One region of the Ruegeria sp. CL6 genome, then DNA from elsewhere that is predicted to be linked to it. Evidence: riboswitches for the same ligand, from Rfam matches in the RefSeq annotation. Region 1 holds a riboswitch; the other holds the start of a gene.
The links. Region 1 has a riboswitch for cobalamin ahead of ACR0LH_RS03480 (CbtB domain-containing protein). Riboswitches for the same ligand answer to the same signal wherever they lie in the genome.
Positions count from the first base shown of each region.

Region 2: linked by a shared signal. The riboswitch ahead of ACR0LH_RS17065 (hypothetical protein) and the one ahead of ACR0LH_RS03480 (CbtB domain-containing protein) in region 1 are both predicted to bind cobalamin.

Region 1 covers NZ_JBQFPR010000001.1:686,447-700,886, reverse strand. Annotated here, with positions in the region: gene ACR0LH_RS03505 (thiamine pyrophosphate-binding protein) at 1-1,248, opposite strand, end outside; gene ACR0LH_RS03500 (DUF302 domain-containing protein) at 1,327-1,785, opposite strand; gene ACR0LH_RS03495 (DUF1636 family protein) at 1,927-2,271, shown strand; gene ACR0LH_RS03490 (hypothetical protein) at 2,268-2,762, opposite strand; gene ACR0LH_RS03485 (CbtA family protein) at 2,829-3,527, opposite strand; gene ACR0LH_RS03480 (CbtB domain-containing protein) at 3,532-3,702, opposite strand; cobalamin riboswitch at 3,739-3,945, opposite strand; gene cobF (precorrin-6A synthase (deacetylating)) at 3,989-4,732, opposite strand; gene cobA (uroporphyrinogen-III C-methyltransferase) at 4,725-5,453, opposite strand; gene ACR0LH_RS03465 (cobyrinic acid a,c-diamide synthase CobB) at 5,450-6,766, opposite strand; gene cobM (precorrin-4 C(11)-methyltransferase) at 6,759-7,553, opposite strand; gene ACR0LH_RS03455 (cobalamin biosynthesis protein) at 7,550-7,918, opposite strand; gene cbiE (precorrin-6y C5,15-methyltransferase (decarboxylating) subunit CbiE) at 7,915-9,114, opposite strand; gene ACR0LH_RS03445 (cobalt-precorrin-6A reductase) at 9,113-9,844, shown strand; gene cobJ (precorrin-3B C(17)-methyltransferase) at 9,835-10,611, opposite strand; gene ACR0LH_RS03435 (precorrin-2 C(20)-methyltransferase) at 10,608-11,336, opposite strand; gene ACR0LH_RS03430 (precorrin-8X methylmutase) at 11,333-11,962, opposite strand; gene cobG (precorrin-3B synthase) at 11,962-13,083, opposite strand; gene cobN (cobaltochelatase subunit CobN) at 13,080-14,440, opposite strand, start outside.
Region 2 covers NZ_JBQFPR010000006.1:156,952-171,391, reverse strand. Annotated here, with positions in the region: gene ACR0LH_RS17100 (c-type cytochrome) at 1-350, opposite strand, end outside; gene ACR0LH_RS17095 (prephenate dehydratase) at 470-1,303, shown strand; gene ACR0LH_RS17090 (SRPBCC family protein) at 1,385-1,852, opposite strand; gene nudC (NAD(+) diphosphatase) at 1,893-2,873, opposite strand; gene ACR0LH_RS17080 (bifunctional 2',3'-cyclic-nucleotide 2'-phosphodiesterase/3'-nucleotidase) at 3,011-4,918, shown strand; RNA gene ffs (signal recognition particle sRNA small type) at 4,958-5,056, shown strand; gene ACR0LH_RS17070 (alpha/beta hydrolase family protein) at 5,083-5,940, opposite strand; cobalamin riboswitch at 6,077-6,299, shown strand; gene ACR0LH_RS17065 (hypothetical protein) at 6,463-6,789, shown strand; gene ACR0LH_RS17060 (protein-tyrosine phosphatase family protein) at 6,792-7,289, opposite strand; gene ACR0LH_RS17055 (DNA polymerase III subunit gamma/tau) at 7,460-9,220, shown strand; gene ACR0LH_RS17050 (YbaB/EbfC family nucleoid-associated protein) at 9,456-9,800, shown strand; gene recR (recombination mediator RecR) at 9,865-10,458, shown strand; gene ACR0LH_RS17040 (hypothetical protein) at 10,480-10,908, opposite strand; gene ACR0LH_RS17035 (hypothetical protein) at 11,345-11,833, shown strand; gene ACR0LH_RS17030 (ribonuclease T2 family protein) at 11,830-12,471, opposite strand; gene ACR0LH_RS17025 (DUF1013 domain-containing protein) at 12,602-13,363, shown strand; gene ACR0LH_RS17020 (hypothetical protein) at 13,416-13,805, shown strand; gene ACR0LH_RS17015 (permease) at 13,886-14,440, opposite strand, start outside.

The DNA of each region.
Region 1 (14,440 bases):
AGGAACGGCGCAGCCCATCGTGCAAAGGGCTGAGGACTGGATCAACCCACGTTCCTCGGCACATTCCCACATCTGGCTAAGCAGGATGCGATGCGCCCCGCTGTCAGCCGTGGCCAGCGTTTCCAGCGGCAGGACAGCCCGTGTTTCAGCGATGACGGCAGCCGGTCCCCACTCATCATCGGTTGGAAAAGCCTGGGCCAACGCGGATTTGACCTTGGCAGGCTCATCGCCGGGCCAGGTTTTGCGGGCGGGGTTGCCCTTGGCAATCGCTTCAAGCGTAGCACCGGTATCGGCCACCAGATTCAACCCGGCCTGATGCATGTAGTGGTCATTGACCACGGCCGAGATATCAATGACCCGTTTCTCATCAGGGTCCCAAATCTCGCGCCAGCCGGGGCGCATTTCGATCGGATCGTAGCCCAGACACAGCACCAGATCCGCCTGTTCGACCAACGGCACCAAGTGCTTATCTGCCAACGGCGACAGACCCGCACCGCCCAAGCACAAGGGATGATCTTCGGGCACAACGCCCTTGGCTTTGTAGGTGGTGACGAATGGAATGTTGAAGTGTTCCAGAAACGCCTGCACGACGTTGCGTGAGTCATCGTAGAGGACATCAAGTCCGACAATGGCGATGGGGCGTTCAGCCTCGGTGACCCAGCGCCGGGCTTTCTCAACGCAATTCCCCTCGGGCGCGACCGCGCCGGGTTTGGTGAGCCTGCGACGTTTGACACCCGATACGCGGGTATCCGCGACCGAGATGGGCACATCAATATGCACCGGACCCGGACGGGGCTGGTTGGCCAGCGAAACGGCTTTGTCCGCAATGATATCCGCGCCTTTTGCAGTAAGCGTAAAGGTCCCTTTGGTGATCGAGCGGTAGACCTGCGCGTGATCCATGACCTGATGGGTATAGGTCAGCGCCTCATCCGCGTCGACGCATCCGGTCAGCACGATCATGGGCACCCGGTCCTGCAGGGCGTTGGCGACCACGTTGATCCCGTTCATCGCGCCGGGGCCGAGCGTCGCGACCAGAATGGCCGGCGCGCCGTCGCGGTGATGCACGGCTTCGGCCATGAAGCCTGCTGCGTTTTCGTGTTTGGTCAGGTGAAAGGTGATCCCGGCCTGTTCCAGCGCGTCCACCAGTGTCAGAACTTCACCACCCGGCATGCCAAAGGCGTGGCGGCACCCGGCCTCGTAAAGACGTTCGGCCAGAAGGTCCGCAGCGCGCGGCGAAAGGTCCTGCATCAGTCGTGCTCCGATAAACTGTTTCACAGCAGATTGCGGAGGACAGCCCGGGACGCAAGGCGGATCACGCCAGTGTGACTAATTGACTGCGGTTTCGGCTATAATTTGGAACTTTGTGTCCAGGTCTGACGCTATGTCTTTCAGCGTGTCACCGCCTTCAGGCAAATAGGGTGAGAAAACAAAGCTGGGCGTCTTGTAAGACAACGTGGCGGTGCCATCGGGGTTTTCGGTAACGTAAAACCGGATCGGGGCTTCTATCATCGCGTTTACGGATGTCCCAAGAACCTTTACCGCGTAGTCATTGTTGAAAACACCTATGACCAGATTGCCCGGAATAGTGATCCCGCGCGCAGCGGCTGCTTTGGTTGGCCCAGCTTGCGTCACAACGATCAGCCCGTTTTCTTTGACGGCTTTTTTGGTGTCAGTCACCAAGTCGGCAAAGGTTTTCTCGGTCGGATAGATAGCCCAACCGGTCAGCGGCCCTTCGGCCCAAGCAGACAGCGGTAAAATTGCCAACGCAAACCAGAGAGCTTTCATATGACGATCTCCTGAGACGTGCCCAAGCGAAACTTGCCAGAAACAACTGCGCCGCGCAGTCACAATCTTGTGCGCTTTCAGGATTGCGCGGCGGATCATAAAGGCTCAGAAACAGGCGGATGACAGGAAACGAGGTCTGCTTTGGATCAGATACGCTTATTGATCTGCAAGAGTTGTTCCGGTTCCCGCGACCACGCGGCTGAGTTGCAGGCAGTGCAGCAAGCGCTGAAAACAGCTGGCCTGCAGGATCAGGTAACATTGGGCGACCAAGCCTGTTTCAGAAGTTGCGCTGAACCCACAGCCTTGGCGCTGCAAGGGCAGGGGCGGGCGTCTTACGTGTTTTCGGGGGTCGATGTGGTGGCGGATGCGGACGATATCGCCGCGACTTGCCTCACCTACCTGAGCAGCCCAGAAGGATGGATCGAAGACGCCCGTCCATGCGGGCGGCTTCGGATGTGCTTGCGCGCGCGCATTCCCGCGCTTTAGTCGACCTGAACCGTGATCGTGGCGCTGACGGGTGCGCCGTCAACGGTCAGTGCGCTGTGGCTGTTCGAGTTCAACGAGACAGCCACCTCGACCTCACCTTTCGGCAGGTCGCTGATATGCATCCAGTTGCCATAGAGCCGCGCCAGTTTTTCGCCGTTGACATAAACATGTGCGTGGCCTTCTCCGGGTTTGTCCTCGGTCGAGGCGTTCTCCGGTGAGAACCGGAAGTTCTCGGGCATGACGTGCAGGTTCCACCCCGCCATTGGATCTTTCGTTAGCGCGACAGAGACGTCAGGCGCGTTTTCGCCTGAGGGTAGGTTCACGGTGGCAGAGTGATCATGCGCCACCGATTCCGCGGCAGTGCCTGAGTGGTGTGACGGATCTCCGTGGTCGTGACCGTCGAAAGTGACCCCGTTTGCGGCGGCAACGACGAAACCAGCGCCCCCGCCGAAAACAAGACCGATTGCAAAGAGGGCAAGTGAACGTGCCATTTCAGTTCCTTGAAAACAAAAAGAAAACGCGCCGGGTGAAGCCCGGCGCGCGTGTCTGTCCGATGATTAGGCTGTTGCTTCGGTGCGTTGGCCTTCATGCTGCCAGAAATAACCGGCGAAGGCACCGACAAGGACCCAAGCCACCAGTCCGATACCAAAAGCACGAGCGGCAAACAGCGCGCCGATCTCGGTTGGGACAGGTCCGGTGAATACATCCGGCTCCGGCGCTCCGATCAGATGAGGCGCAAGAAGCAGAGCAGCCGCGATCACGTAGCTGATCAGGTTTCCGCCGAATGCGATCAGCCACATGGCGACTACCGCAGCCGCAACGGTGGCAAACCACCAGACCTGACGCGCATAAACGTCGGCCGCAGCAACTCCGGGCACCTCAGGGGCCAGCGTAAAGCCGGGCGCAAGGTGGAACGCGACGAATCCGGCCAGACCCCAAAGCACGCCAGTTCGACCGTCAATCTTGTGCCCATTGCCTTCCGCTACCGACATCAGCGCCACCATCACCAAGGCGTAGCCGGTATAGGTCAGCATGGTGAAAATCACGCTCAGGGCGTCGCGGAACAGGTCCGAGAACATGCCCGGCAGCTCAGGGTGAGCGCTGACGGCCTCTCCGCCGAAATGGACCAACTCGCCTGATTCATACAGCTCCGCGTGCAACAGCACAGGTTGCACAAAGACCAACTGCAGCAAGGCGGCAATCAGCCCCGCTGCAGCACCAGCGAACAACGCGCTGGTTAGAATACGGCTAAACATGGTCTTAGTGGCAGGGGAAGCCGGTCGCGTGACGAACGTCGTGCGCTGCGTCGTGCAGGGCGGCTGCCTGAACATGCCCGGTCAGCGTGATAACGCCCAGGCCCAGAACCACTGCGAACATGACCGGAAAGAAGCCAGCGCGCGATGCGGATGCCGTTGTTGTTTGTGTTGCCATCTTTTTTCTCCTTTGCCGCCGCACCCGACGGCCGGTGTTTCAATTTTTCGCCTGGCAGGTCTCCTGGCTTGCGGGTCGATGCCCCTGTTCGCCTTCCCCCTGAAATCAGGAGTGGCTGGTTGAACAAGGGCTCTCCGCTTACAGTCGCGGGGGCGGCTCTGGACTTGACTGCATGGGCAGTCGCACCAAATTCCCTCTTAGCATCCGGATTTCTCCGGCAGGACCAGACGCCTCCATTTAGCCCTTATGAGGGCAGGGGCGCAATCGCCATTTGCGACCTTTTGCGTCAGATACCGCGCTTTTTCAGCAAATAGACATCCATGATCCACCCGTGGTCTGCGCGGGCTTGCGCACGGGTTTTCAAAATCCGCCCAGAGACTTCGGCCAGCGGGCCTTGGATCAGAATTTCCTCTTTCATTCCCACGTAGGCGCCCCACCAAATGTCATAGTCTTTCATCTCAAGGCTCTGGAAAGAACATTCCCCGTCCAGCATGACAGCGACTTTCGAGGCGTTTCGCGGCCATCCTTCCTCTCGGATTCGGCGCCCGGTTGTCACGACATACGGCGCGCCCAGTTCGTTGATCGGAACCGCGTGGGCGGCGGTCAACGCCTGCAAAGCAGTAATGCCGGGAATCACCCGAGTTTCCGGTTGGGGGTTCAGGCGCGACGCAATTCTCAGCGAGCTGTCATAAAGCGACGGATCGCCCCAGATCAGCAGGGCGACATGTTGCGCCTTTGGGTGGGCCGATATGGCGTGTTGCCAACGAAGGGCAATAGCATCGTGCCATTCGTCCACGCCGCGGAGGTATCCGTCATCCGAGCGGCGTTTAGGGATATCGAAATAGGCGATCTGAGGAGGCGTATCAGTCACGGCTTGGATGATTTCCTCACGCAGCCCTGCAAGATCGGCCTTGTTTTCACCCTTGCGGGGAATCAGGATCAGGTCCGCCGACCGAATGGCTTTTGCGCCTTGAAAGGTGACGTGGTCGGGATTGCCGGTACCGATGCCGACAAGGGTCAGATCAAACATCTTCAAGCTCTGCCAATGGGCCGTAAAGGATCAGGGCAGGGGCTGTGCCGATCTCAGCCTCCAACTTCTCGGAGAGTTCACCGACCGAGGAGCGATGCAATTTCTGGTCGGGTGTCGACACGGATTCGGCCATCAATGCCGGGGTGTCCAGCGGCAGGCCGTGATCGTGTAGCGCTCTGACCAGAAGGGGGAAAGTCCGTTTGCCCATGAAAACAACGGTGGTTGCGTCCGGGTCGGCCAAAGCGGGCAGATTCAGATCGTCGGGCAGTTTGCCGCTGACGTCGTGGCCTGTGACAAATTGCACGCGCCGGGCGGTCAGCCGACGGGTTAGGGGAATACCAGCGGCGGCCGCAGCGGCGACCGCCGAAGGAATGCCCGGAATGATCTCGTACTCGATGCCAGCTTCGCGCAGGGCGACAAGTTCTTCCTCGAGCCGTCCGAACAAGCCCCCATCGCCCGATTTCAAACGCACAACACGTGCGCCGGTATTGGCGTAATCAACCAATAGTCGGCTAACGTGATCCTGCTTGGGCGAGGGCCGTCCCGCCCGTTTGCCGACTCCAACCAGATCAGCATCCTCCCGCGCGTGGGACAGGATCGGTCCGCTGCTGAGGTCGTCAAACAGCACGGCATCCGCCTTTTGCATCCGGTCCACTGCTTTCAGCGTCAGCAAGTCAGGATCGCCGGGGCCGGAACCTATGAATGAGACAAACCCGCTCATGCCGTGGCCTCCGCGATCAGGTGAAAGAACGTGCCGGTCACATTGCCGCGTACCGACCCGGTCTGCGGCCCTTCAGCTCCTTCAGCGTCGAAAACGCGCGCCAATGGTGCGTCCGGTTGTTCGAGAATGGAGGAGTAGTGGAATTCGTGTCCCCTTAGCGGTGTCTTGACGTCAAATCCGGGCATCGGGGCCAACAGTTCGGCCCGGCGATACCCAAGGTTGAACTTGCGCTTCTCATAGGACGTGACCAGTCCCAGCAATCCTGCCATCTGATGTTGGGCGCCTTCCTTGTCGACAAGGGCTTGTCCAAGGGTCATGTAACCTCCGCACTCACCGTGAACGGGCTTGGTTTCTGCGTGTTTGCGCAAGCCGGTTAAGAACGTTGTGGCAGCGGCGAGTGTGCCTGCGTGAAGCTCGGGATAGCCGCCCGGCAACCAGACCAAATCCGCGTCAGGTGCGGGCGGCTCATCCGCCAGTGGTGAAAAGGGCAGAATTTCTGCCCCTGCTGCGCGCCACCCTTCCAACAAGTGTGGGTAGGTAAAGGAAAACGCCGCGTCCCGAGCCAGCGCGATTCGTTGCGCCGGAGGCCGCGGCAGCGCGGATGAAGATGGCCTCTTGGGGCCTGAGGAAGCCGCACGCTTGATGGCCTCAAGATCCACGTGTTCCCGAAGAAACGCGGCATATCCAACGATTGCGCTTTCAAGGTCAGGGTGCTCAACAGCTTGAATCAGACCGAGATGCCGCTCAGGAAGCGTTAGGTCGCCCCGGCGCGGCAAGACGCCCAAAACAGGTAACCCGGCGCGTTCCATGCCCAGCCGTGTCAAACGTTCGTGACGAGGGCTGGCGCAGCGGTTTAGGATTACGCCTGCAAAAGGAAGATCGGGATTGTACATCCGAAATCCCAGCGCCGTTGCCGCCGCAGATTGTGCCTGCCCCCCGACATCCAGCACCAAAACGACGGGCCACCCCATCCGTTGTGCGGTTTCCGCGCTAGAGCCGTGCCCAAGCTCGCCGGGCTTGGCAACACCGTCGAACAGGCCCATCGACCCCTCGGCCACAACGATATCCGCGCCCTCGGCTTGTGCCGAGATTGCGGCCAACAGCGGCTCTCCCATCGCCCAGCTATCAAGATTGAACGAGGCACGACCAGCAGCCGCCCTGTGGAAGGCCGGGTCGATATAATCCGGTCCGCTTTTGAACGGTTGCACGGTCAGCCCATCTTCGGCCAGCGCCCTTAGAAGCCCCAGCATGACGGTGGTTTTTCCAGTCCCCGAAGACGGAGCGGAAATCAGCAGACCCGGAGGGTTAGTCATCGCCGTGGCTCCAGCTTGACCACGGGCTGTCCGCGCTCTGTGGACGATAGCGGCGGTCGTAATCCTTGGAATACAGGCAGCTTTCGTCAAATCCTTCACCTGCCAAAGCCGGACCAACCATGATCAGAGCCGTGCGCGAGATACTTTCGTCCAGCGCATCCTTTAGCGTGTCTAGCGTGGCGCGAATGATGCGCTCGTCCGGCCAGCTTGCGCGATAGACAACGGCGACGGGGCAGTCTGCTCCATAGGCCGGGATCAGGTCGGCGAGCACTTTGTCCAGATTGCCGATAGACAGGTGGATGGCCAGCGTTGCTCCTGTGCGGGCAAAGTTTTCCAACGTCTCACCTTCGGGCATCGAGGACGCGCGGCCCGGCGTCCGGGTCAGAACCACGGATTGCGCTAGACCGGGCAGTGTCAGCTCGGTCCCCAGCGCCGCCGCCGCAGCAGCGAACGAGGGCACGCCCGGCGTGACGCTGACGGGGATTCCCATCTTTTTCAGCCTACGAATTTGTTCGCCCATTGCGGACCAGACCGACAGGTCGCCGGAATGCAGACGCGCGACGTCTTGGCCCGCTTTATGCGCCGCTTCGATCTCGGCCATGATCTGGTCCAGATCCATGGGGGCGGTATTGATGATCCGCGCCCCTTCGGGGCAGTGACCAAGGATTTCCTCGGGCACCAACGAGCCTGCGTACAGGCACACGGGGCACGACGCGATGATGTCTCGGCCGCGCAGGGTCAGCAGGTCGGCGGCACCGGGTCCGGCGCCAATGAAATGAACGGTCATGATTGTCCTCCGATGGCTAAGGCGCAGGTGGCCAGCCGGTCGTCCGATATGTGTCTGGGGGAAAGCAACCGGGCCTGAGGCCCAGCAGCAGCAAGAGCGGATGCTTCGGATACGCTGCCAGTGCCATACGTAGCCCGGCTACGGTTCGAGCATGTCAGGGTGCGTTGTCCGGCCAGTTCGCTGGCCGCCACGTAGTGCAAGGGCAGGGCCAGTGCGTCGGCAAAGGCTGCCAGAGCCGGATGCCCTTCTTTGTCGCTGGCCGTCGCCAAGGCCGAAATGTCGTGACCAGCGGACGCCGCATCATAGGCTGCTCGCAGGCTTTCGACCGTCGCAGATGACGAAAAACCAAGGCCCGCCACAATCATAGCGTCACGCTCCACTGGACGACCGGGTAGGATGACTTCCACCCGCGACGGGGGCCCAAAGCCGATGCCTGCGCCAGTTCAATCCGCAACAGCTCACCGCCCAGTTCCTCGTGCCACTGAGCCAGCAGCGCTTCGCTTTCCAATGTCACGGCGTTTGCGACCAATCGCGTCCCCGCCGGTAGTGTTTCACTGATCCATTCCAGAAGGGCGGTGCTCAGACCTCCGCCGATGAAGACAGCGTCGGGCTTTGGAAGCGAGGTCAGAGAGTCAGGCGCAGTGCCATGCACCACGTCCAGCCGGTCTTGCCCCAACGCGTCCGCGTTGCGCCGAATGCGGTCGGCGCGGTCTTTGCGCGGTTCGATCGTAGTGGCGCTTAGCGTCGGATCACACATGAGCCACTCGATACTGATCGAGCCGGTTCCGCCTCCGATATCCCACAGGTGCTCGCCCCTCTGAGGGGCCAGCGCGGACAGGGTCAGTGCCCGAATGGGGCGTTTCGTGATTTGGCCGTCGGTTTCAAATATCTCATCGGGCTTGCCAGAGGCTTTGGGAAAGGCGCTGCCGTGCCCCGCCACGTCCAGCGCGACGCAAACGGGGTGATCGAACCCGCCCAGCAAGGCTTCGGTCAGGGTCAGGCTGCGCGATCGTTCTCGGGGGCCACCCAAAGCCTCCATCACGTGAAGCCGGGTATCGGCAAAGCCGGTTTCGGTCAGATACTGCGCCAGCTCTGCGACCGCTGCTCCGTTGCGCAACAGAAGTATCGCACGAAGGCCCGGTGCCAGATAGGGCCGCAATCGCGTCAGGGGCGCGGCGTGCAAGCCGAAAGTCTGGGTCCCCTCCAGCGGCCAGCCCAACCGCGCGGCGGCCAGTGAAAAGGTCGATTGCCCGGGCAGGGCGGTCCACTCACTGGCGTCAAAATTGCGGGCAATCACCGAGCCTGCGCCGAACCAGAATGGATCACCCGAAGCCAAGACCACGGTCTTGCGCCCCCTCAGCTCGTTCAGGATGGGCAGGCCGTCGGAAAACGGGACCGGCCATTCAATGTGTTCAGCCTCGCTTTGCGGTATCAATGATAGATGGCGCGGCGGGCCCATGATGACTTCGGCCTGTTCCAGCACTTGACGGGTTGCGGGCGAAAGGCCATCCAGTCCATCTTCACCTAAGCCAAGAACGGTCAACCACGGAGTATCAGACATGCCCAACCTCCTGATTCTTGGTGGTACAACCGAAGCGAATGCATTGGCCCAAGCCATGGCGGATCTGGGGATACCTGCGACCTATTCCTATGCCGGGCGCGTGGACAAGCCGCGCCCGCAACCGCTGCCGGTGCGGGTTGGCGGTTTTGGTGGCGTTGACGGGCTGGTTGCTTACGTTCATGACAACGAAATAACCCACATTGTCGATGCAACCCACCCGTTTGCCGCCCAGATGAGCCGAAACGCAATTGAGGCCAGCGCGGTTGCACAAACAAAGCTTGCTGCGCTGACCCGGCCCGCCTGGACTGCGCAGGCTGGTGACGATTGGCGCCACGTTCCCGATATCGAGGCGGCGGTTGCGGCGCTGTCCGGCGATCCTCGCCGCATTTTCCTTGCGGTCGGGCGTATGCACCTTGAGGACTTTGCAGCCCAACCCCAGCACCACTACCTGCTGCGGCTTGTGGATGCGCCCGGTGCGCTGCCCCTGCCGAACTGCGAGGTTGTTGTGGATCGTGGACCTTTCGCCGAAGCGGACGACCGCGCGCTGATGCAAAGGCACGGGACCGAGTTGGTCGTCTCCAAAAACGCAGGCGGAACCGGGGCTCGAGCCAAACTGGACGCTACCCGATCTTTGGGCGTGCCAGTTTTGATGATCGACCGACCGGTCCTGCCGCAAAGAACAGAACTGACGAGCGTTGCTCAGGTTCTGGACTGGTTGGATCATCCCTGAACCTCGGCCTGATCCTCTTCCGGGGTAAAGCGCGGCGTGTAGACGATGGGCGTTCCGTCCCGCTCGATCAGGCGTGTTCGCGAGGAACCGACCAGAACGACGGTTTGCATGTCCGCCATGTCCGGCGTTGCTTCGGCCAAAGTCGAAATTCGGATCGCTTCATCGGCGCGGGATACCGCGCGGGCAAACAGGATCACGCGCCCGGGTTCACATTCTTCACGCAGGATATCCAGTGTTTTCTCAAAGCCCTCAGGCCGGGACTTTGAGCGCGGATTGTAGAAGGCCATGGAAAAATCACCCTGCGCTGCCAGACGAAGGCGTTTTTCTATCAGCCACCACGGTTTTAGGTTATCGCTCAGGTTGATCGCGCAAAAGTCGTGACCCAGCGGTGCGCCCGCACGGGCCGCGGCCGCAAGCATCGCCGTGATCCCGGGCAGAACGTCGATCTGGAGATTGCGCCATTCTTCCGGGCCGTTCTCTAGCGCCTCAAACACAGCGGCTGCCATGGCGAAGACGCCGGGATCGCCCGAGGACACCACGACCACGCGCTTGCCTTTTGCCGCCATTTGCAACGCATGCTGCGAGCGGTCGATCTCGACCCGGTTGTCACTGGCGTGCAGGGTCAACCCCGCGCGTTCGGCCACGCGCGCGACGTAGGGGATGTAGCCGACCACATCCGTTGCCTCGGCCAGCGCCGCAGTAACTTCGGGCGTCACCAGGTTTTCATCCCCAGGCCCAAGTCCTGCAATCTTGACCCAACCGCTCATGGTCGCCGCCCCTGACCGTGTACAACGATGATCGAGAAATAGGGCGTGACGTCGTCGCTTGCTTCGGACAGTTTCATCACCCTTTGGTTGGGCATTTGCGCGAACTCGACGATCCAAGCCCGGTCGTACAAGTCAGCGCTCTTTAACGCCCGCTTCACCTTGTCGATGTTGCGACCGATCTTCATGACCACCAAAGCGTCGGTCTGTGCCATGCGTCGCGCCAGATCGTCCTCGGGCAGGGTTCCGACCAAAACGGTCAACACGTCATCGCCCCAGGTAATGGGGTCCCCGGTCGCGGTCCATGCGCCGGACATTCCGGTAATTGCGGGCACAACGTCTACATCAGCTTCGTCGCGCAAGCGATTATAAAGGTGCATGAAAGAGCCGTAGAAGAAAGGGTCTCCTTCGCAAAGGACGACAACGTCCTCGCCTTGCTCGGACAATGCCTTCAGATGCGCGGCGCAATCTTCGTAGAAGGCTGACAGCAACTCGTTATAGCGCGGGTCGGTCACCGGGATTTCGGTCGTCACCGGGTATTCCATAGGGAACTCGATGGCTTCACCCGGAATGATGCCGTTGACAATATTGCGGGCCTGCCCGCTGCGGCCGGGTTTGCGAAAGAACGCCACATGGCGGGCATTGCGCAGCAGTCGATCGGCCCGAACGCTCATCAGGTCCGGGTCGCCGGGGCCAAGGCCAACACCGTATATTTTACCCGCAGTCATTCGGCGCGGCTCGCGATGGCGTTAACGGCGGCGACGGTGATGGCGCTGCCGCCCAGACGACCTTTGACGATGCACGACGGGACAGGTTGCGCCTCCCACAGGGCGTCCTTGGATTCGACCGCACCAACAAACCCCACGGGACAGCCAATAATCGCGGCGGGACGAGGGCAGTCGGGGTCTTCAAGCATATTCAGCAGGTGGAACAGCGCGGTGGGCGCGTTGCCAATGGCGACCAGAGCGCCCTCCAGATGCGGGCGCCACAGTTCCAGCGCGGCGGCGGATCGCGTGTTGCTCATCTCAGCAGCCAGAGGGCGCACGCGTTCATCATGCAGGGTGCAGATCACTTCGTTGTCGGCGGGCAGACGGAACCGGGTCACACCTTCGCTGACCATACGCGCGTCACACAGGATCGGTGCGCCAGATTCCAGCGCAGCACGTGCGGTCGAAACAAATCCCGGTGAGAAGTGTACGAACTCCTCCAACCCAACCATGCCTGCGGCGTGGATCATGCGGACGGCGACCTGTTCTTCATCGCTGTCAAACCGCGCGAGATCGGCTTCGGACCGGATGGTGGCAAAGCTTTCCTTGTAGATCGCCGCGCCATCGGTTTCGTAAGTGTAGGGCATCAGGTGAAGTCCATATTCAACAGTGTTTCTTTGGTCAGACCGCGCTGGCAGGGCTCATCCCCTGCGCGACCCTTTTTAACAAGATCAAATCGCCCTGTAGCGCCGACCAATGTGAAATCGGCCGATCCCATTCGCGCGCATCCCTTGGCGCAGCCTGAGACATGTAGCGTGCCGGGTACACGCGCAGCCAGAGCGCGTGCGATGTCGCGGGTTTCCACCTGTGCCTGCGGGCAGAACGGTGCGCCGGGGCAGGCGTCGGTGGTCATCAGAGGGTCGGTGCCGGCTGTCACAAAACCCGGGGCAGGGATCGCCGCCCCGCCTTCCAGCAGGATCAACCGCCACGGGGTGACGCGCAGGGCGTGCGCACCGCTTTGCGAGATCAGGTCTTTAAGCGCGCGTGCAGGCAGTTGCCCAAAGGCCGCGCCATATAGCGTGCCTTGATCACAGTGGCCGGGTTGTAGAGGCGTCCCCACGCGGCCCGGTTCAGCACCTTGCCACTCTTGCGGCAGCGTTGAGGCCACGCGTGCCATGCGGCGGGTCTCGGGCGTGTATGTATCGGCAAACCAACGCGCAAGCGCGATCACTTGGTCGATGGCCTCAGAGTCCGTAACCAGACGGCCAGTCTCGACCCCGTCTGCGCGTAGGATCAGACCCTCGGGGCTGCTCTCCAGCCGAATATCTGCTGAGTCACTCGCCAAAAGGCGCTCAGGTCCGGTATCGATGGCGAAACCGAACTTGGCGGGCAGGGCGGGCAGTTCGGCCAGCCGGTCGATCAATTCCTGCGTCAGCCGGGCGGTCAGGTCTCCGGCGCGATAGAGGGGCGAGACCAGAATGTTTCGCCGCACCTCGATCCCCGGCTCGGCGTCCAACAGGTTCAGCGCGGCAAGCTCGACCAGCAGGGGCTGATGATCCGCCTCGGACACGCCCCGCAACTGCAGGTTGGCGCGGTTGGTCAGGTCAATGGTGCCGTTGCCAAAGCGGTCCGACAGATCGCACAGACCCACTGCTTGTTCCGCCGTCAGTCGCGCCAGCCGAGGGCGCACCCGCACCACCAGCCCGTCGCCGGACATCATCGGACGATGTGCACCGGGGCACCAGCCCTGAACGATAGGGGCGCTCATCCCAGCCCCTTCAGATCGGCGCAGATCGAGTTTCGCCGCGTGTTCCAAAGCCCTGCCTCCAGCAGAGCGCGGAACCGGTCCTGCATGGCTTGATACGCCTGCGGGTTGGCCTCTTGCAGGAAGGCATCAACGTCTGCGTCGCCCAGCGTGGCATCGTGGTAGAGGTCGAACAGATGCGGCGCGACCGTACCCGACAGATGCGCGAATGAGGCCATGTGATCCAGCGTCGCCGCGATCTCGGCCGCGCCCCGGAATCCGTGGCGTTGCATCCCTGCGATCCAGCCGGGATTGGCGGCACGGGCGTGGACCACGCGGCTGATCTCCTCGGGCAGGGTGCGCGCGCGGGGTGTGTCGGGGTTGGTATTGTCCAGATGGTATAGCTGCGCCGTGCCGCCGGTGATCTTTTTGGCGGCGGCAAACCCGGCCTCATGCGTGGCGTAGTCGTTGGCCAGCAGCAGGTCGGTCTCGGCCAGATCCTGCAGGTGGACGAAGCTGTCGGCGCTGGCGACGCGCTGCGTGATCCCGTCCTTGTCCTGCGCGATATGCTCGCCTTCCAACGCATAGGAGCTGGCGTTCAGCCATGCCTCACCCGCCTGCGTGCGCGCTTCATCGGTGTAGGTCTCGGACAGGTGCGTCATGTTCAGACCATAGCTGCCCGGAGCAGGGCCATAGACGCGGGCAGCGGGCTCGTGACCGGCATAGGGGTTCCAGTCGGTGGCTTCATCCCGCGCCGACAGTGCGCGCACCGCCTGACCGTACAGCGCCGAAAGCGTCGGGAACACGTCGCGGAACAGGCCCGAGACGCGCAGCGTCACATCCAGACGCGGGCGGCTGAGATCGGTGATCGGCAAAACCTCGATGCCCGATACCCGTTCCGACCCCTTGTCCCAGACCGGTTTCACGCCCAGCAGGTGCAGCGCCATGGCGAATTCCTCGCCCGCCGTGCGCATGGTGGCCGACCCCCAGAGGTCAACGATCAGCCCTTTGGGATAGTCGCCTTCTTCTTGCAGGTGCCGCCGCACCAGTTCCTCGGCCAGTTTCACGCCCTGCGTATAAGCGGCGCGGGTCGGGACCGAACGCGGGTCGGTGGTATAGAGGTTACGGCCCGTCGGCAGCACGTCCGAGCGCCCGCGATAGGGCGAGCCGGACGGCCCGGCCTCGATCCGTTTCCCGGCCAGCGCGTCGATCAAAGCGCTGCGTTCAGCATGGGCCGAGGGCGCGGGGTCGAAATTGCCGGTGACGTCGGGCACACGGCCAAAGATGTGCAGGCCGTCCCCGAACTGGCTTTCCTTGATGTCACAGACAAAGCGGTCGATGCGGGTGATCGCCTCGGCGGTGCAGGTGGCCTGATCCAGAC
Region 2 (14,440 bases), on a different contig from region 1:
GCGGCTGAATAGCCGGTAAACCCATTCGCCGAGGCAACCGGGCGGTCCACAACACCATACAGGTACGGGCCGGTGCCATTCGCGCCATCTTCCAGCTTGTGGCAGGCGGTGCATTTGCGGAACACCTTGGCGCCTTTTTCCACATCAGCGGCGGCCAGCATGTCTTCAAACACCACTTCTTCGCCGTCAGCGCTTTCGCCCGCGCTTTCGGTTTCGATGATATAAGAAGCCGTCTCGCCATGCGCATCGGCGTGATAAAGAACTTCGGCGCCCCATTTGGCCAGAAGCAGCACCAGGAAGGTGCCAAACAGGCCTGCGGCGGCCTTGGTAACTGTCATCGTGTCGAACATTGATCGCGAGTCCATTTCAGCTGTCTGCGGGGTGTCTAAGGCTTCCCCTGACAAGAGGCAAGGTATAGACACCGCGACTAAACGCCCAATTCGAGAACTTGTTGCACGGAATCGACCAAATGACCAAACGTATCGCATTTCAGGGAGAACCCGGCGCCTATAGCCACGAGGCTTGCCGCAATGCCCGCCCCGACATGGAGGCCCTGCCCTGCCGCACATTCGAGGATGTGATCGAATCGGTCCGCTCGGGCGAGGCTGATCTGGCGATGCTGCCCGTCGAAAACACGACCTACGGTCGGGTCGCCGATATCCACCGGTTGCTTCCCCACAGCGGTCTGCACATCATCGACGAGGCATTCGTGCGTGTTCACATCAACCTGCTGGCCGTTCCGGGGGCCACGCTTGCGGACATAACCGAAGCCCATTCGCATCTGGTATTGCTGCCTCAATGTGCGGGGTTTCTGAAAGAGCACGGGATTCGCGGACGGGTCAGCCCCGACAACGCCCGCGCCGCGCGTGAGGTTTCCGAGCAAGGTGATCTGCACTCGGCTGCGTTGGCCAGCGAACTTGCCGGGGAAATTTACGGCCTGAAGGTTCTGGCGCGCCATATCGAGGACCGTGACAACAATACCACGCGATTTCTCGTGATGTCCCGTCAGGCGGACATGTCCCGTCGTGGCGAGCACGGCATGATCACCAGTTTTGTCTTTCAGGTGCGCAACATCCCCGCGGCCCTCTACAAGGCGATGGGCGGCTTTGCCACGAACGGTATCAACATGACCAAGCTGGAAAGCTACATGGTTGATGGGTCATTCACCGCCACGCAATTCTACGCCGACATCGTCGGTCATCCAGACGACCGAAACGTAAAGCTGGCCATGGAGGAGCTGGAGCATTTCACCACAAATGTGGAGGTTCTGGGTGTGTATCCAGCCGCCCAACCGCGCGGATAAGACGCGTCGCGAAGTGAAACGCTTGACCTATCCACTATGGGCGGTGGGCCGCCCGCCAGCGGTCTCAGGCATTTCAGCGCGTCAGAGGCCGTGCCTGTGCCGTTCTTCCATTTCTCGGGCGAACTCACTCAACCGCGACTGAAAGCGCCGCCGGAACCGAGATTGCCCCAGTCTGAGTGACTGCAGAAAGAGGCGCGCCGGCAGGGATTTAGCTGCCAGGGTCATATCCAGTTTCAGCCTTGTTCTGCGCTGGGACAGAGCAAGGAATTCTATCACCGTCGTACCGCTGAGGCCTTTGCCGGTGGCCTCAAAGCGCATCTGGGACGGGGGCTCACACTCGGCCATCAATATTTCGACGTGGCGCGGCTTACCGCGCAGCCTGAACTCGGTTTCCCAAGTAGTACCGGGAACGACTCCCATGTGCCCCGACATCCGCCGCACCTCGATACCGCGACGCATGGCCATACGCTCAAAGCGTTCAAAATCAGCTACCATCTCGAACACTGAGTTGATCGGGGCTTCGATATCTTCGCGCGCCGTGAATTGCATTTCAGATTGTGGCTCTCATACTTTTCAGCCCAGTATTTTGTCAGTCCAAGGTGTCTGCAAGCCAGTTCTGCAAAAGGAAATGCGCGATGGCACCTTTGCGCGCAGGCAAAAGATTTGGATGCTCACCTGCGAACGCCTGCATCATCTCGGACTTGCTGACCCACATCGCATCTTCGATCTCAACAGGATCAATGATGATGTCCCTCGAAAGAGCTTCACCTGCGCACCCAAACATCAACGATGCTGGAAACGGCCAGGGCTGGCTGGACAGATACGTCACCTGACCTACCGGCACGCCTGCCTCCTCCATTACCTCGCGCCTGACGGCGGCTTCCAGCGTCTCGCCCGGCTCGACAAATCCCGCCAGCAGGGAATACATCCCTTCGGGCCACCCAGGAGACCGCCCCATCAAAACGGATTCGCCATGCGTGATCAGCATAATGACGACAGGATCCGTTCGCGGGAAATGCTGCCCACCGCAAGACGGACAACTGCGCTGCCATCCCGCCTGAGACATCTCGCTGGCCGCGCCACAGCGGGCGCAAAACCGATGCGTCTCGTGCCAGCCGATTACCGCCTTGGCGGACGCCGCCAATTCAGCGTCGCGCGCCGATAACCGGGTCATGATTCGACGCAGTTCAGCAAACACAAACCCTGCGGGTAGGTCAGGATGCTGTTGCTCTGACCGGTCAACAAAAGCGCCGACCTGAGATAAATCCAAATCATCTGCGGCCCAGTTTGAAATATCGACCGCGAACACTGGCGAGTCGTCGGAAATACCCAGAAAGATCGGTTCCTCGGTAATCCCGCCCGGTCCGTTTTCAACCAAGCCATGTGTCATCGGAACAAAGCCCAGCCGATCCAGCGCCTCGCCCTGGGCCAGCAGTTTACCCCGCCACAGCAACAGACACCGCGCCCCGGGGTTCGCCCGGGCCGACGCGATTTCATCAGCGTTTCCACGAATATGCGCCGCACGATCCAGGCCAGAACCACCAAATGTCACATGCTCAGCGTTTTTCATTGCAGTTCCTTTGGGTTGTCCGCACAGGGCTGCCATGACAACGATGGCGTTGCAATGGCAATTCATACCGACCGGAAAAAGAACCCGCGGCGTTAAATACCCGCGGCTCATCTTGATCTTTGCGCTGAATACTCTTTTTGTTGAAATTGATTAATAAAAAAACTGCCAAAAGTAGAGTTTTGAAACCTTCTTCCTCTTTGACGAAAGCGCGGGTCCGAATTCTGGCCACGACAGACCTGCATATGAATATGACCGGGTTTGATTACTACAGCGACAGCCCGGACCCTTCCATCGGCCTGACACGCACCGCAAGCCTGATCAAACAGGCGCGGGCGCAGGCCGAGGAGCGCGGAGACCTGGCTCTGCTATTCGACAATGGCGACGCGCTGCAGGGTGCTCCGATCGGAGAGTGGGCAGTTGGGCAAACAGATGAACGTCACATCCTGATGCAGGCGTTCGACATGCTCGGATATGACACGATTGGATTGGGTAACCACGATTTCGGGTTCGGACTGGATGTCCTGGATCGAGTGATGGGGCAGGCACCGTGCCCGGTTCTTTGCAGCAATGCCACCCGGCAGGACGCGGCTCCGATCTGGCAAAGCCAAGCGATTCTAGACCGCTCCATCAGCGCAAACGGGCAGATAGCCCCTTTGAAAATTGGCGTCTTTTCTGTCCTGCCTCCGCAAACGGCCAAGTGGGAGGCCAACCATTTGAAAGGTGTCGTGGACATAGACGACATCGTGACTTGCGCACGAACCAAAACGAAAGAGCTAAAGTCTGCCGGATGCGACCTGATAATCGCGCTGGCGCATACCGGGCTGGGCACTTCGGCGCCGGAACCCCTGATCGAAAACGCCATTATCCCCTTGGCGGCCGTGGGTGGCATCGACGCGATCATCGCTGGACATTCGCATCTGACGCTTCCCGGGGCTGCGCATGACGGATTGGAGCATGTCGATTGGCAAAAAGGTTTCGTCCATGGAAAGCCGGTCGTGATGCCCGGCGCTGCGGGGTCGCATCTGGGGGTGATTGACCTGAACCTCAGCGCGGAACAAAACGGAAAATGGAGGGTCACCAGCCAACGCGCAGACCTGCGCCCCATATCGCCCACCGCGCCTCTGAACCCGCCAGTAGAAGACCCGGAAATTCAACGCCTGTTTGCCGAAGCACATGCTGCTACGCGAAAGATATCTGACCAGCCTGTTGGGAAAACACGGCGGCATCTGCACAGCTACTTCAGTTTTTGCGCTGCGGATCGTGGGCTTGCGCTGGTGGCATCGGCTCAGGCTGCGGCCCTGCGGCCCTACCTGAAAGGCACCCCGCTCGAGAGCCTTCCGGTCCTATCGGCGGTTTCGCCTTCAAAATTCGGGGGCCGTGCCGGGCCGCGCTTTTTTACCGACGTGCCGCCGGGCCAGATCCGCTTGCGCCATGTTCACGACCTCAGCATTTTTCCGAACGAATTGATGGCCGTCATCGTCACGGCAGAGCAAGTGAAGGAATGGCTCGAAATGTCGGCCAGTGTCCTCAACCAGATGCAGCCGGGCCACCAGCGAGACTTATTGAGCCCCGGGCGCGCCGGTCACAACTTTGATGTCCTGCACGGTCTGACCTACCAGATCGACCTCAGCCACCCTGCCCGTTTCGATATGGGCGGCGACATGACCAACCCATTGAACAGCCGGATTCGCGACCTGCAGTTCGACGGCCACCCCATTTGCAAGTCGCAGTCTTTCGTAGTTGCCCTGAACAACTACAGGGCAAATGGCGGCGGGCATTTTCCATTTGTTGATAGCGCACCGCAAATTCCCCTGCCGGTCTTGCCAATTCAACGCACCCTGCGGGATTACCTGTCTGGAGTGACCGACCCTGATCCGCTGGACAACGCCAAACCTCCGTTCACGCTTGCGCCAGTGCCAGGCGCTTTTGCCATCCTGAGAACCGGGGCCAAAGCCCTGCAACACTTGGCCGAACTGGACGAATTCGACCCAAAACCAATCGAGCAGGACGACAGTGGGTTTACGCAAATTCGATTGACACTCTGACGGGTTGTCATTTGCGCGACAGATGCCTATATCGACCCCTGAGAGGTTGGCGCGGGCGAGCGCCTCGCCAACCTGGTCAGGTCCGGAAGGAAGCAGCCACAACGAGCCCCGCTTGGGTCGATGTCCAACCTCTCACTTCTCCAAACCGAATATTTGTTACCGCGTCAGGCGATCAAACGGGGCCAAATGGCGGCGCTTCGGCGTGCAAAGATTCCGATATGCCCAATCTGTTTCAATCCAAAATCTTGCGCTGACAACAGATTCCGACGTGCACTTGGACCATAAAGGTTGGCCAGACGCCACACGGCCTTTGGCGGCGCCAGTTGGTCGTCTTCAAGCGCAAACAATTCCACGGGCTTTCCGTGCTTGGACCAGTCCGCAGCCGGTAGGCTTTTTCCGATTTCGGGCAGGTAATTCTGGGGCGCAGTGCACCAATCGCGCCACTGCCAATACACACCTGACGGCAGATCAGCGCCAAACCCGGTGGCCTTGCCCGGAAGGTACCCCAAAGATTTTACAACCAGAGGCACGTGGCCGTACCAGAACATCGAAGCCAAGGCGCGGTAGGGCCACGGGTGATCTGACAAAGTCGCCAGACCCGAACAAATACAGATCATACGGTCGATCTGTTCACAATCGGGCGAAACGGGGCCGAGCATGCCACCAAGGGAATGACCGATGCTCCACTGTTGCGCGTTAGGGAACCGTCTACGCATTTCGGCGCGCGCCGCAGGCATGTCATTCAAGGCCCAACCCGCCATTGTCGCCTGCGCGTCCTGCCTCCGCCCTGTCAGGGAATCGCCGAAATCGCTGTAGTCGTAGGTCAGACAGGCGATACCCTGTTCGGCCGCCAGCCAGTGAGCGAAGTGCTGGTAGTAATCTCGCGGAACACCCGTCGCGCCGTGCACGACAACGGCAATCTCTGGCTTTGTCATCGGCAAATACAATCGCGCCGACAATTTTGCCTGGCCAGAGGGAATCAAGAAATCCTCGATCAGCACCGACTGCAAGTTATCCAACATGGGCCCTCTCGAAGCTACTGAACTGTTCGGTTCACTCTCCTATCGGGCCATTTGCACCCACAGAGTCAAGAGCGCGCAAGAGTGACCATGCGTCCGTTTGAATTCTACTGCACGCTTGACTCGGAAGGATTTCACCCGCTAGCGATGGCGTGATGGTTCTCGTTCCCGATCTCTGGGGGCGGGATGAAAAGGGAACACGGTGCGGTCCCAACCGGAGAAACCGGAACGGACCAAGGCCGCGACTGCCCCCGCAACTGTAAGCGGTGAGCAATGCCGAGACACCACTGGCCAAATGGCTGGGAAGGTCGGCAACGCGAAGACCCGCAAGTCAGGAGACCTGCCATCGAACCAAAACCGAAACTCGGGCGGGGCGTCCGGGCAGGTCTTCAGTTCGCTGAACCTTCCTGACCAATGCCCCGGCCAACGCGCGGAGGGCGCAGTATGATCTGGAAGACAAAAACTCACGAATTTTCGGCAACGGTATGCCAGAGGACCGGCAGACCCTGCCCGGCGCTGGCTCAGATGGCGCGCGCATTGGCGGATGCGATGGCGACCGCGCAGCCTGCGACCAACCGTGAATTCGAGGTGGAGGGCAGCGGCGAGCTGGCTCATTGCGCCGACGGGTGCACCGCACGTTTTCGCGCGGATCACGCTCAGATCAGGGTGTTTTGCGGCATCGGCTCTGACACGCCCGCCGCAATCTTAAATGAATACGCCGACCTGATGTTCGGTCAGGACACAACCTTCATGCCAGCCGGAGTTGTTTCTGAATTGCCGTGCGCAATGCTCGAAGTGACAACACTTGCGGCGCGACCAGCGTCCGACGCGCAGCATCAGCTCGGGGTGTGACGTCAAGCGCCACGCGGAACCGGTGCCGTCGCCCAGGCAAGCTGCGCGGCGGTTTCCACTGCGCATGGCCTTGCGGCCCGCAATCGGCGCAGAGCCTGCTCGGGGGTTTCGTCGCTTTCCACCATGAGGCGCAATACCGTCATTCCGGAACGCCCGCACCCGCCCCGGCAGTGCACCAGAACCTTGCCGCCACCTGAAAGTATCCGCAGCGCCGCAGCGCTGACTTCCGACCATTCTGTTTGCGACCCTGATGACGGGGCACCAAAATCTTCGATCGGCAGGTGAACCCATTTGACCGAATTGCACTGCAAATCGTGTCCCAGCCCGCTCGCCCTGGCATCTGCCATTTCGATGTCCGTCGTCATTGAGATCACCAGATCTGGCCGCCATTCAAGGAGTGTTCCCAGATCCCCAGCGTAGTCCCCATGCCGACCCGGTATCGGAGCCAAGGCCACCAAGCCGGAACCAATCGGTACGGGATAGATTTCAAACTTGTCCAAAAAAACCACGCAGCCTGCATAGAAAGCCCGCGAACGGGGCAAACATACTTACCGAAAGCTGTACCTCCTGCGATCTGCCATGCCAAATCGAAATTCATCGCACCCTGCTGTGGACGTAGGCGGCGGGGGTCACTACGCTGCAAAGCTGATACGAATCCGACAGAGCAGACATGACCGAAACTCCAAGCCCCGCCTATCAGGTGCTCGCGCGTAAATACCGTCCTGAAACTTTTGCCGACCTCGTGGGCCAGGACGCGATGGTGCGCACGCTGAAAAACGCATTCGAGGCCGATCGGATCGCGCAGGCATTCATCATGACCGGCATTCGCGGCACCGGCAAAACCACAACGGCGCGGATCATTGCCAAGGGCATGAACTGCATCGGACCAGACGGCGAAGGCAAAGCCACGATCGAACCCTGCGGCCAGTGCGAACACTGCGTGGCCATCATGGAAGGCCGCCACGTTGACGTGATGGAGATGGACGCCGCAAGCCGCACCGGAGTGAACGACATTCGCGAGATCATCGAAAGCGTCCGATATCGCGCCGCCAGTGCACGCTACAAGATATACATCATCGACGAAGTTCACATGCTGTCGAACAGTGCGTTCAACGCTCTGCTCAAGACCCTTGAAGAACCGCCCGAGCACGTGAAGTTCATCTTCGCCACCACCGAGATCCGCAAGGTTCCGGTGACGGTCCTGTCCCGGTGTCAGCGCTTTGACCTGCGCCGGATCGAACCCGAGGACATGATCGGCCTGCTGAATAAGATCGCAACTGCCGAGAACGCTCAGATCGCCGAGGATGCTCTGGCGCTGATCACCCGCGCGGCGGAAGGATCGGCTCGGGATGCGACCTCGCTGTTGGATCAGGCTATTTCACACGGTGCCGGGGAAACCAGTGCCGATCAGGTGCGGGCCATGCTGGGATTGGCCGATCGCGGGCGAGTGTTGGACCTGATGGACATGATCCTGCGCGGCGATACCGCCGGAGCTTTGACGGAGCTGGGCGGCCAATATGCCGAAGGTGCCGACCCACTGGCCGTGCTACGCGACCTTGCCGAGATCACGCATTGGGTCTCGGTGGTCAAGATAACGCCGGACGCTGCAGAAGACCCGACGGTCTCGCCTGACGAACGCGCGCGGGGCGTTCAGATGGCCGAAGCCCTTCCGATGCGCATCCTGACCCGGATGTGGCAGATGCTGTTGAAAGCGCTCGAAGAGGTTTCGGCCGCGCCAAATGCGATGATGTCGGCGGAAATGGCCATTATCCGGCTGACCCATGTCGCCGACCTGCCCACCCCGGAAGATCTGATCAGACGTCTTCAGGACGCGCCACCCCCTGCCCCCAACGGCGGACCCGGCGGCGGAATGCCAGCGCCGACGCACGGCACCGTTCAGGCACATGCACCTGCAGCACGGTCTTACGCGGCGCCAGCAGGTGGCGGCGCGGGCGCACCCAGCGCAGCTTTGGCGCGGGACACTCAGACCGCCTTGGCCCGGTATCCGACCTTTGAACATGTGGTCGAACTGATCCGCACAAACCGGGACGTGAAACTGCTGGTCGAGGTTGAAAACGGCGTGCGACTGGTTTCGTACCAGCCGGGACGGATCGAGTTCACTCCGGCCGACAATGCTCCGACGGATTTGGCGCAAAGGCTGGGATCGGCGTTGCAACGCTGGACCGGAAATCGCTGGGCGGTATCAGTCGTATCGGACGGTGACACGGCGACAATCGCCGAGGTCAGGGACGCGGCAGACCTCGCGCTGCGGGCGCAGGCCGAGCAGCATCCGCTGGTTCAGGCGGTGCTGGAACAATTCCCAAAAGCCCGGATCAAAAGGATCGAAACGCCCGAGGAACGCGCCGCCAAGGTCGAAACAGAAGCCTTGCCCGAAGTCGAAGACGAATGGGACCCGTTCGAGGAGGATTGAACCCTTCGCGAAATCAATACCCGCAATGCTCCCGCGCCCGCCACGGGTCATCGGCTGACGCCGATACCCCTGAGCGGACTTGGGCCCGGCAGCGCGGGCAAGGCCCGCGCTGCCGGGCCCAACGGGAGGAAAGGTCTTGCCAAAGACCTTGACGACGGGCGGGAGACCTACGGCCCTTGTGCCGCGCGGGTGCCGCCCGTATTTAGACTTCAAACTGACTTACAGGAGAAACACGATGCTCAAAGGACTCGGCGGTCTGGGCGACATGGCCAAGATGATGAAATCCGCACAGGATTTGCAGACCAAGATGACCGACATGCAGGAAGAACTGAACACCATCATGGTTGTTGGCGAATCCGGTGCCGGGCTGGTCAAGGCCACCGCCACTGCAAAAGGCGAACTGAAAGGTCTGGACATCGACCCATCGATCTTCAACGGCGACGACAAGGAAGTGGTCGAAGACCTGATCCTTGCCGCCATTAAGGATGCGCAGACCAAAGCGGCAGAGCGGTCGCAGGAAGAAATGGCAAAGCTCACCGAAAGCATGGGCCTGCCCGCAGACATCAAGCTGCCGTTCTGATAGACACTCCTGATGAAACACAGGCCGGGCGCCACTGCCCGGCTCATTTGCAGGAGCGCGCGCAGTGAGCTCGAACAGCGACATCGACAACCTGATCGACCTGTTGGCCAAGCTGCCAGGGTTGGGCCCGCGCTCGGCCCGCCGCGCTGTGCTGCACCTGATCCGCAAGCGCGCCCTGCTGCTGACCCCCCTATCCGATGCCATGCAGCAGGTCGCCATCACCGCCCGCGAATGTCTGAACTGTGGCAACGTGGGGACGACCGATATCTGCGATATCTGCAACAGCGAGGTCCGCGCGACTGGTGAGCTGTGCGTGGTCGAGGACGTCGCTGACCTTTGGGCGATGGAGCGTGCGGGCGTGTTCAAAGGCCGCTATCATGTTCTGGGCGGCACGCTATCGGCACTGGACGGCGTCGGCCCGGACGAACTGCGCATCCCCCGCCTCAAGGACCGGGTGATGGCTGAAGGAGTTACCGAGGTCATCCTAGCGTTGAACGCCACCGTCGATGGCCAGACCACAGCACACTACATCGCCGATCAGCTAGAGGGGCAGGTCCGCCTGACCTCGCTAGCGCAGGGTGTGCCGATTGGCGGGGAGTTGGACTATCTGGACGACGGGACGATTACGGCAGCGCTGAGGGCGCGGAAGGAGTTGTGAGCCGTTGCGGGCTGTAGCGCGTCAATAGAGCCCATCGGTTTCGTCAATCAGCACCGGTGGCCCCAAATAGTCCGCTTCAAACCGGACGCGCGCGCCACTGTAGTTCTCGAAATGAACCGTTAGTCCGAGGGCATCATTCCTAAATGATCCTTTCAAGTACCCGGCAAAGCTTTCGATACTTCCGACCCAACCATTCGCACTGGACAGCCTGAACTCCGTCCACTTTTTCAGTTCCGTGCTGCGCTCAGCGTCCAGCTTGTGTTCAGGCCAGCGCGTATTTTCGCACTGAAAAACCCCATAGTTCGCATAGGGTTTGGCTGCATCAATGGGCGGCCAGTCAAAGACGTGAAAACGCGCCAAGAAATTGCCTAGGACTACATAAATGCTGTGTTTGTCGACAGCCTTATCTTCAGTCGTGCCGCCATTCCACGCACTCTCATCTTTGGTCAAGAAATATCCCAGGCACGCGTCGGCCCCCCAAACCACCGGATCTGTACTTTCAAAGGGTTGCCATTCTTCCTCCTGAATTGGCGGATCAAGGATTGATGGACCTTTGCGACATCCGTGGGTCGCACAATAGGCGTTTGGGTCAAATCGGAAACCACTGGGTTTTTCAGGTAGCTCGCCTTCTGCCCAAACGACTGGTCCGACTACACAGCAAATTGCAGTGAGTATCCTAAAAACATAGACTCGAAGAGTAATAGGACCCGGAATCAAGTAGCCGCCGCCTCCGAAAGATGAAAATGTGGTTTAATCAACAAACGCACAACTGGCGTTTCAAAGTCAAAAGGAAAAATTCAACTTTGTGGCACCGATAAACCCTTTGTTCCGATTTGCGTGTCATTTAGAGTTCGAGAAGTTAATTCACAGTCTATGAAAAGAGATCATGACCCGCCTTCTCGCCCTCACCCTCGCCGCCTTCACCGCAACCGCCGCTTGGTCGCAGGAACTCATCGACAAAGGCTTTGCCGAGGGTTGGAACATCATGATGGACCCCGCGCTTGGCAACGGGTGCCTGATCCAGACGGTGTACGAGGATCTGTCGGTCGTTCGTCTAGGCTATGACGCTTTGGGCGACCGCGGGTATTTTACGGTTTTCAACAAGGCGTGGGGGGATATTGAACAGGGCCAAAGCTATCCCATCCGGTTCGAGCTGGACGGCAATAGCTTTGACGCCACCGCCATTGGGTTCAAACAGAACCGCGTGCCGGGTGCGACGGTGTTTTTCACCGACCGGAACTTTGTGAATGCCATTGCTCAGAACCGCACAATGACCGTTTACAATCCGGCAGGGGAAACCGTCATGGCCATAGACCTGAAGGGCACGGCCAAGGCGCTGGAATACGCGCGCGACTGCCAGAACAAAAAGCTCTAGCGAATCGGATCGAACAGGGCGTCTGTCGCCGCGCAGTCCCGGATCACATCCCGGCCACAGGGCACCGGTTCAAGATCGCGAGACAGGCACAGGCGGACCTCTTGGATATAGCCTTGTTTGCAGGTGATGGTGATCATGTCCGGCTGTAGCCCCGGATTGGCTTTCACAAACGCCTCTTCAACCACCGAGGCCGGAAGTTTGACGGCCTCATCCAGCTTGCGAAAGACCTCGGGCCGCACGACTTGCTCGTAAGCATGGCGCGACAGGGCGAAATAATCCGGCGCGGAGAGGCCCGAGCAGGTTCCGTGTTTCTTCCACTGATGCCACGCCAAACCGGACGTGCCCTGAATATCCGCCATTTCCCGCGTCATATGGCGCGACGGTGGAGCCTCGGCGGTTTGGCAATAGGACGGCCAGCCCTGATGAAACTGTGGCCACAACCCATGCAGAATCCAGCCGTGATCGTGGCGCGCATCGCATTGGTCCGAGCCGCGCGCATCCCCTTCGCGCGCGCACCAGTTGGGCGACCAGCTGAGGGCCAGAACATAGTAGTCGAATTCCCCAGCCTTTTCGCCCTCGGCCTGCGCCGCCGCTGCACTCAGAACCCATAACAACAGCCCCAGAATCCCTTGGCGCATTCGCCTCTTCCCTTCTTGACCTTGCGCGACTATATACGGGCCAAGTTCCCCGACAACGGAAACCTGCCCCAAGACCACGGGGCCGCCGAATTCCGGCGACGGGACAGATGTATTTAAAGGAGACGGGCTGATGGCAAAACCGCTTATGGCCAAGGCAACAGCCGTATGGCTGGTGGACAACACCACGATCAGCTTCAAGCAGATCGCGGATTTCGTAGGCATGCACGAGCTTGAAGTGCAAGGCATCGCCGACGGCGACGTGGCCGCTGGCGTCAAAGGGTTCGACCCCATCGCCAACAACCAGCTGACCCAGGACGAGATCGACGCCGCGCAGAACAACCCGCTGCACAAGCTCAAGCTCAAGTTCAACGCCGCTGCAGCAGGCGAAGAAAAGCGCCGTGGCCCGCGTTATACGCCGCTGTCCAAACGTCAGGACCGTCCGAACTCGATCCTGTGGCTGGTCAAGTTCCACCCTGAACTCAGCGATGGTCAGATCGCCAAGCTGGTCGGCACCACCAAGCCCACCATCCAGTCGATCCGTGAGCGCACGCACTGGAACATCGCCAACATGCAGCCGATCGACCCGGTCGCCCTGGGTCTGTGCAAACAGTCCGAACTGGATGCGATCGTTCAGAAGGCCGCGGCCAAAAAAGCCGCCGAAGGTGGCGTCATGAGCGATGACGAACGCCGCAAGCTGGTCTCGACCGAGCAGTCGCTGGAAATGGACGCCGCGCCAAAAATCCCGACCGCGATCGAAGGTCTGGAAACATTCTCGCTGTCCGACGACCCGGTCGAAGAAAAAGACGACGAGCCGGTCATCGACGCGGACAGCTTCTTCAACCTGCCCAAAGGCGGGGCCGAGGATGAAGACGAAGACGATCTGCGCCCCTAATGCACAGACAGCCCCTGCCTGAACGGGCCGGGGCTTTTTTAACGGGAACCACATGCTGAACGTATTGTCTGCCGTATTTGGTCCGCACCGAGCCGTGTCGATCTATGCCTTTATGAAGACCAAGGGTCTGGCTGTGCTGGGAGGTGTCGGAGTCGTTGCCGTTGCAGCGGCGCTCTTGCTGCTCAACGACGACGGGCGGCACGAGCACGAAGCGTTCATGACGGTCCCGGTCCTGTCTGCCACGCCGATCAACGGGGATCTCAAGAACGGGGTCATCGCCTCGGTACGGTTGCCGGATGGATCCGCGACATCGATCTCGTCCACCGAAGCGCCGATTTCCCAGACTGTTGGCGACAAAGCCTGCATAGAAAAACGCGTTTACATCGAAAGTGGCGAACCGCGATACCGCTTCAAGCTGCCGCGATATTGCGAAGCAAGCTGATCGCGCAAAACCGCCCGGTGACACCACCGGGCGGTTTTTCCTTTTAGGCGTTTCGGGTTCAGCTAGAGACCCCAACCGCACTAGATCATCTGAAATATGATCCCTGCGATAATGGCTCCGGTTATGCCCAGCCCCAGATAGGTCGCAAACACCTTCGGCTTGACCAGCGACCAGACGGCGGCCATGGCCGGGATCGAACTGACCGCACCTGCGACCATGAACGACATGGCGGCCCCGACACTCATCCCTTGTTCGGTCAGACCGGCCAGCAGCGGCGGTGCAACGTATGAGTTCAGGTAAGCAGGCATCCCGACCAGAGCCGCGATGACGATGGGCAAGACACCCTCACCACCAACCACCCGAGCGATTAGATCAGCCGGAACGTAGCTGACCAGCAGCGCCTCGAGCACATAGGCCAGAGCCAGCCATTTCAGCAGGAACAGGCCGTTGTGAACGAACTCGGACCGAAAGCGCTGGCGACGCTCGGGCTCTTGCCAGAACCGCCAGACGGGTTTGTCATCCTGCTTGGGGCCACACCCGCAGCAACCGGCTGGTTTGTATTCCCGTAGCGGCTGCGCGAATGCGCCGCTGCGCATCAGACCTCGCACGACGAAACCGCCGAATAGCCCCAGAGC